DNA from 2 places in the Rhodococcus sp. 2H158 genome. Region 1 is predicted to be linked to the other one. Evidence: riboswitches for the same ligand, from Rfam matches in the RefSeq annotation. Region 1 holds a riboswitch; the other holds the start of a gene.

Region 1 (3,304 bases):
CTCAGCGCACTGAGGTACTGCTCCCACAGCGGCCGGTCGAGCCCGTACCGTTCCTGCAGTTGCGCGACAGCGGCCGCATCCACCGGTGTGCCGCTGCCGGCGCCGTCGACCGCGATGCTCACCGGGTCGGACGGCAGCAGGTACAGCACGCCGAACGAGACGGTGAACGCCGCCCACAGCACCAGCAACGCCTGCACGAGCCGGGAACCGAGATACCGGGCCATGGTCTACTCGCTCAGCCAGGTGTCGAAGAACTGCAACCGGGCGGAGGCCTCGAACGTCAGGTCCTGCACCGTCCCCGCCGCACCGATGGCCTGGGACAGCTCCACGGTCGGTAGCCACAGGCCGTTGTCGAGGACGAGCTGCTGTGCCTGCTCGACCAGCTCGCCGCGTTCGGCCGGGTCGGTGGTGCGCAGCTGCGCAGACAGGACCTCGTCCAGTGCCGGGATCGGGCCGCGGTTGTTGAGGTTGCGCCCGTCGAGTCCGAACGTGGTGCGCAGGATGTCGCCGTCGGCGCGCGTGCTGTTGTAGTAGGTGGCGTCGAAGTCCTTCGCACCCTGCCGGGCAGTGGCTTCCGGGGTGGAGACCAGGTCGAGCTGCAGGTCGATACCGACCTCGCGCAGCTGCTGCTGCACGAGCTCGAGGATCGCCTGGTTGCCGGCGAACACCGAACTGAACAGCACCGAGAAGGACAGGCGGTTGCCGTCCTTGACGCGGATGCCGTCCGGGCCGGGAACCCAGCCGGCGGTGTCGAGGATCGACTTCGCCTTCGCCGGGTCGTAGGTGACGTCGTCGAGCGCGACGTAGCCGGGGGTGCGGGAGGCGAGGGTGCTGGTCGCGGGCCGGAAATCGGGGCCGAGGACGGTGTCGACGAGTTCCTGGCGGTCGAGGGCCGGCACGATCGCGGCGCGCACCGCCGGATCGGTCAGGACGCCACGGGTGACGTTCGGCTGGAAACCGAACGGGACACCCGGGTTCGGCGTGGTGAGGATCCGTCCGCCGCTGCCTTCGATCTGGGAAGCGTCCTGCGGCAGCGCATCGCTGATCGCGTCGAGCTGGCCGGATGCGAGGCTTCCGGTGCGTACACCGGACTCCGGGACGATCGTGAACTCGATGCGATCGAGGTAGGCCTCGCCGTCGTGCGCGAACACGTCGGATCCCCATGAGTATCCGGTGCGCTTGACCAGCGTGGCGGACTTGTCCTGCTGGTAGTCCTCGTAGACGAAGGGACCGGTGCCGGACAGGTCGCCGGCGCAGCGTTCCTCCGCGGACTTCGCGACGTCCCTGTCGGACAGGAAGCCGAGTTGCAGCGTCGACGACGCCTGCAGGAACTGCGCGTTCGGTCCGGCGAAGGACACCTGGGCGGTGAGCGGATCGAGCACCGTGGTGCCGGTGTACCCCGACAGGTAGCTCGCCGCCAGCGCTGCCTTGGCGCCGGTGAGGGTCTGGACGATCGCGTCGAAGTTCTTCTTCACCGAGTCCGCAGTGAACGGGGTGCCGTCACTGAATGTCACGCCGTCCTTCAGCCGGAACGTGAACGCCGAGGCTGCCCCGTTCACCTCCCAGCTTTCGGCGAGCCACGGCTTCAGTTCACCGGTCCCGGGGTCCTGATCGGTGAGCGAGTCGACGATCTGACGGGCGACGTAGATGGTCTGGTTGCTGCCGGCCTGGGCGGGATCGGCGCACGTGGGGGCCTGGGACAAGCCGTAGCGCAGGGTTCCGCCGGGCTGCGGGGTGCCGCCACCGGAGGAGGTGCCCGCCGTGTCGGTGCCGCACGCGGCGAGTCCACCGGCGAGGATTGCGGCGGTGGCGGCCGCGACGGCGCGACGTCGGGCGGCAGAGGTGAACGGAACAGGCACCGGGGAACTCCATGATCTCGTGAGGCGCCGATGGCACCGCGTTTCGCGATGCCACCGGCCGGGCAGACGGTCGTAGTTCTTCGACTGGGTAGCGCCGCTCAGGCGCGACAGGATCGTGGGCGACAGATGCCCGAGCACTGACGGCACAGGTCGACGTGCAGGCGCGCCCACGCGCCCACGAACCCCTCGCCTGCCATGCCTTCTCCTCCATCGTTCCCGGCGGTAGCACCCTCACCTGCGGCGGCAGGGGGTTGCTGCGACGTCGTCGAGCCGGGTCTCTCGGTCGCTCTGGATGGTTCTCGGTGACCGTACGCGTTGCGAACGAGTTCGGAGAACCCTTTCGCTCACCGTGATCGAAACCCGGTGCCGGCACGACGGCGCCGGTCGGCGAGCGCACAGAGCAGCGACACCGCGAGCATCGCGGCGCACACCGCGAGGCCGGCCGACGTGGCACCGGCGAAGTCGTCCCCGTCCGTCGCCAGCGCCGACAGATACAGGCCGGACACCGCGGCGAGGGCGACCGTCGCGGACAACCGCTGTGACAGCTGCAGGAACCCGGCCGCGACACCATGACCGCCCGCCGGGGACGACTCGAGCGTCAGCGCCCGGTTGGGTGCATCCACGAATCCACCCGAGAGGCCCGACAGCGCGGCCAGCGCCACGAACACCGGCATCGTGGCGTCGTGCTGCACAGCGGCGGCGTAGCCACCGACGACGGCGATCTCGGCTGCCACCACCACGACGACCGTCACCCGGCCGTATCGCGCGACGACCCGCCACCCCACGGCCGAGGCGACGGCCATCGCCGCGGCGGCGGCGGACAGCACGGCGGCGGCCTGGACAGCGGCATAGCCGCGCCCCTCGATGAGGTACAGGCTCACGACGGTGTTCAGGGACAGCACCGCACCGAACCAGAACAGTGCGACCAAGGTGCCGAGGACGTATCCGCCGGAGCCGGTCAGTTCGGGAAGCAGCACGGGCTTGCCGCCGCGCGCGGCGACACGGCGTTCCCACGACAGGAAGGTGGCGAGTGAGACCGCCGCTCCCCCGACGGCGAACACCGCACCCACCGGACCCGGTTCGGAGACCACGGGCAGCATCACCAGCGTCGTGGCCGCCGCGAGCAGCACGAGGCCCCCGGCATCGACCCCGCTGCGGGCCGACGGTCGTCCCCGATCCGGGGGCAGGCGGCGTGCCGCGAGCGCGAGTGTGACGAGTGCGCACGGCACGTTGAGAATCAGCAGAACGCGCCACCCGTACTCCCCGGGCGCAGCGCCGAGCACCAGCCCACCGACGAGCGGACCGCACAGCCCGGCGAGGCCCCCGGCCGTGCTGTAGGCGGCCAGGGCCCGGGCGCGCGCCGGGCCGGTGTAGTTCTCGGCCAGGATCCCGAGCACCTGCGCGCTGATCAGGCCGGCCCCGACGCCCTGACCGGCCCGTGCGGC
Region 2 (3,304 bases), on a different contig from region 1:
CGCTTCGAGCGCCTCGGCGGGCCACATCGCCGCGAGGGTGGGGACGGTGGAGACGACGCTGATGTCGCGGGAGACCAGCCACGGCCCGAGGTCCATCCCGGACCGCACGAGCGAGCGGGGCGCCGGCACGAGGCACGCGCCGTGCCGCCACGCCAGCCACATCTCCTCGCAGGAGGCGTCGAAGGCGACCGACAGTCCGGCCAGTACGCGGTCGCCGGGCCCGATCGGGTTCTCGCGCAGGAACAGCCGGGCCTCGGCGTCGACGAAGGCGGCGGCGCTGCGATGGCTGACCGCGACGCCCTTGGGGGTGCCGGTGGAGCCGGAGGTGAAGATGATCCAGGCGGCGTCGTCGAGGCGCGGGCCGCGCAGCTGTGGCGCGGGCGACGGCGGCGCGGTGCCCGGACCGATGCCGTCGGCGGTGACGACGGCGGTGACCATCGCCTCCCCGAACACGAGTTCGGCGCGTTCGTCGGGGTCGTCCGCGTCCACCGGCACGTAGGCCGCGCCGGCCGCGAGGATGCCCAGGATCGTCACGTACAGGTCCTTGGAGCCGGACGGCATGCGCACGCCGACGCGGTCACCGGCGCCGACTCCCGCGTCGGCGAGCCGGTACGAGCAGGCGATGACCTCCTCGACGAGTTCGGTGTAGCTGAGAGTGACGGTGCCGTCGTCGACGGCCGGGGCGTCCGGGTGGGTGTCGGCGGTGGCCCGCAGGATGTCGACGAGGGTGCGGGGGGCCGGGGCGTGGGAGGAGCGAAGGAACTCCTCGGGGATGCGATACGACCGATCCGGATCCGTCGTGGGCTGGGCAGGCAATCGCATGTCCTTCTCTCGGCCTGGTGGTGCGTTCGTCCGGTTATCTCACGGTCAGATGGACGGAGGGTGAACATTGGGTGTGTCGGTGCCCACTCCGACGGTGGAATCTCCCGCTCGACCCGGCGTCGCGCTCCGCGGCGCGGCGTCCGTCTCCGCACGAAACACCTTATCTCCCAGGAATTTTCGGTTGTGGGACGACGGCCGCTGCGAGTCCGGTTTGACATCCGTGCGCGCTCCTGCAATCCTCTTCGGCAGGTCACGAGAACCAGCGACAAGCCCCGGCTAGCTGGTCGGCAACCCTCCTCCGCGGTGGGGTGCTCCGGGTGACGACCAGGCCGTGTTTCCACACCGGACACGGCAAGCGCGGATTCGGACCGTGATCGCACTCGGGCGACGAGGCGACCACCGGCGAATCCCTGAACGACGAGGGAACGTCATGACTGCTGCCGTACTGACCGCCGACACCTGCATCGCCCCGTTCGCCCGGGTCACCGGATGTGACCTGCAGGTACCCCTGGTCCAGGGTGGTACCTGCACCTACGCCAACTTCGACTACGCGGCGAGCGCCCCCGCCCTCGAAGCGGTCACCGAGCGGATCGCCGAGCTCCTGCCGTACTACGCCAGCGTGCACCGCGGTGCCGGTTACGCCTCCCGGATCTCCACCTCGAGCTACGAGCAGGCTCGTGAGTCGGTGGCCCGATTCGTGTGCGCCGCAGACGATCAGGTGGTGGTGTTCACCCGCAACACCACCGACTCCCTCAACCTCCTGGCCGGAGCCGTACCCGGCGACGTCGTGGTGCTCGACGTCGAGCACCACGCAAACCTGTTGCCCTGGAAGAACGCCCGCGTCGTCGAGGCCGCGGACACCGTCGCCGAGACGGTCCGCCGGCTCGTCGCCGAACTGTGCAGCAAGCCCGCCGCGCTGCTCGCCGTCACCGGCGCCTCCAACGTGACCGGCGAGGTCCTCCCGATCGCCGAACTCGCCGACGTGGCGCACGCCTGCGGCGCCCGGATCCTCGTCGACGGAGCGCAATTGGTTCCGCACCGGCGGATCGACCTCACCGCTCTCGGCGTCGACTACCTCGCGTTCTCGGGTCACAAGCTCTACGCCCCGTTCGGTGCCGGCGCTCTGGTCGGACGCCGGGACTGGCTCGACGTCGCGGAACCGTATCTCGCAGGGGGCGGTGCGGTCCGCGAAGTACGTCTCGGTCACACCGAATGGGCGTGCGCCCCGGCGCGGCACGAGGCGGGCACGCCGAACGTGCTCGGCGTCGCGGCGCTCGCCGCGGCGTGCGACGCGCTCGCCGGTTTCGACGCCGACGCCGTCGCCGAGCACGAGGAGGCGCTGTGCCGGCGCCTCCTCGGCGGGCTGCGCGACCTCGACGGCGTGGAGATCCTGCGGCTGTGGAGCGACTCGCCGGACTCGGTCGGCATCGTCACCTTCACGGTCGCCGGATTCGAACCCGGCGAGGTGGCGTCGTACCTGTCCGCCGAGCACGGAATCGGTGTGCGTGACGGCCGGTTCTGCGCGCACCCGCTGCTCGCGCGGGTCGGCCTGCCCGGCGGTGCGGTACGCGCCTCCCTCGGTCTCGGCAGCTCGTCTGCCGACGTGGACCGCCTGCTCGACGCGCTGCGCGGGCTCGTCGACGCCGGTCCCGGCTGGACCTACGCCAAGACCGACGGACTGTGGGGACCGTCGCCCGAGACCCGTCCGGGCCTGGTGGAGCCCACCGCCGGCGCCGCGCAGTGCAGCTGACCGCTCCCCGGGCGGACCGCCGGACAGGCACTGCCCGCCGGTCGATCCGGCGGGTCTAGTCGACGTCGACGTCGACGGCCGCCGTGATGCGCATCAGCTCGCGGAACGTCGTGCGGAACAGCGTGCGCGGATGCCCGCCGGAGGCCCACAGCTCGGGAAAAGCGGCCAGGGCGGTGTCGACGTACGTGGTCAGGTTCGTCGGATGCCCGAGCGGTGCCACCCCGCCGACGGGCTGCCCCGTGACCTCGGTGACCACTTCCGGGGGCGCCGCAACGAGCGCACCACCGAGGCGCTTGCCCGTCCGTTCCGGGTTCACCCGATGCGCACCCGAGACCAGCAGCAGCACCGGTTCGTCGTCGAGCAGGAACACCAGCGACTTGACGATCGCGCCCACATCGACCCCGAGCGCGGCCGCCGCCTGCTCCGCGGTGTGCACCGACTCCGGCTGGGTCGTGATCAGCCCGTGGTGACCGCGCGCGATGAGCGTGTCGGCCACCCGAGCGGCATTCGGATGCAGTGTCCCGGACATGGTTCCAGCCTAGGATCCCACCGCCGTCCGTGGCCCCGATCGACAGGGCTGTCCGCAGTCGGCGGTCAATACAGGGGAAAGCCGTCCTCCGGTCCGAGCATGCGCTCGAGCCGGGTACGGGTGATCTTGGCCAGTTCCTCTGTGCACGCTTTGCGCTCCGCCTCGGGTTCGTGCGCGAGGCGGTGGTGGAGATCCGTCAGCAG

Evidence for each region. A riboswitch is a leader RNA that binds a small molecule or an ion and turns the genes downstream of it on or off. The one in region 1 is predicted to bind S-adenosylmethionine.
Region 2: another riboswitch for S-adenosylmethionine. It lies ahead of ACWPOB_RS10345 (aminotransferase class V-fold PLP-dependent enzyme); the one in region 1 lies ahead of ACWPOB_RS00710 (ABC transporter substrate-binding protein).

What each region holds. Positions count from the first base shown of each region.
Region 1 is NZ_JBSNCE010000001.1:149,530-152,833, reverse strand. It holds gene ACWPOB_RS00715 (ABC transporter permease) at 1-224, opposite strand, end outside; gene ACWPOB_RS00710 (ABC transporter substrate-binding protein) at 228-1,859, opposite strand; SAM riboswitch class I at 2,064-2,158, opposite strand; gene ACWPOB_RS00705 (MFS transporter) at 2,204-3,304, opposite strand, start outside.
Region 2 is NZ_JBSNCE010000008.1:212,531-215,834, reverse strand. It holds gene ACWPOB_RS10350 (Pls/PosA family non-ribosomal peptide synthetase) at 1-822, opposite strand, end outside; SAM riboswitch class IV at 1,071-1,186, shown strand; gene ACWPOB_RS10345 (aminotransferase class V-fold PLP-dependent enzyme) at 1,253-2,572, shown strand; gene ACWPOB_RS10340 (YbaK/EbsC family protein) at 2,628-3,101, opposite strand; gene ACWPOB_RS10335 (2-oxo-4-hydroxy-4-carboxy-5-ureidoimidazoline decarboxylase) at 3,167-3,304, opposite strand, start outside.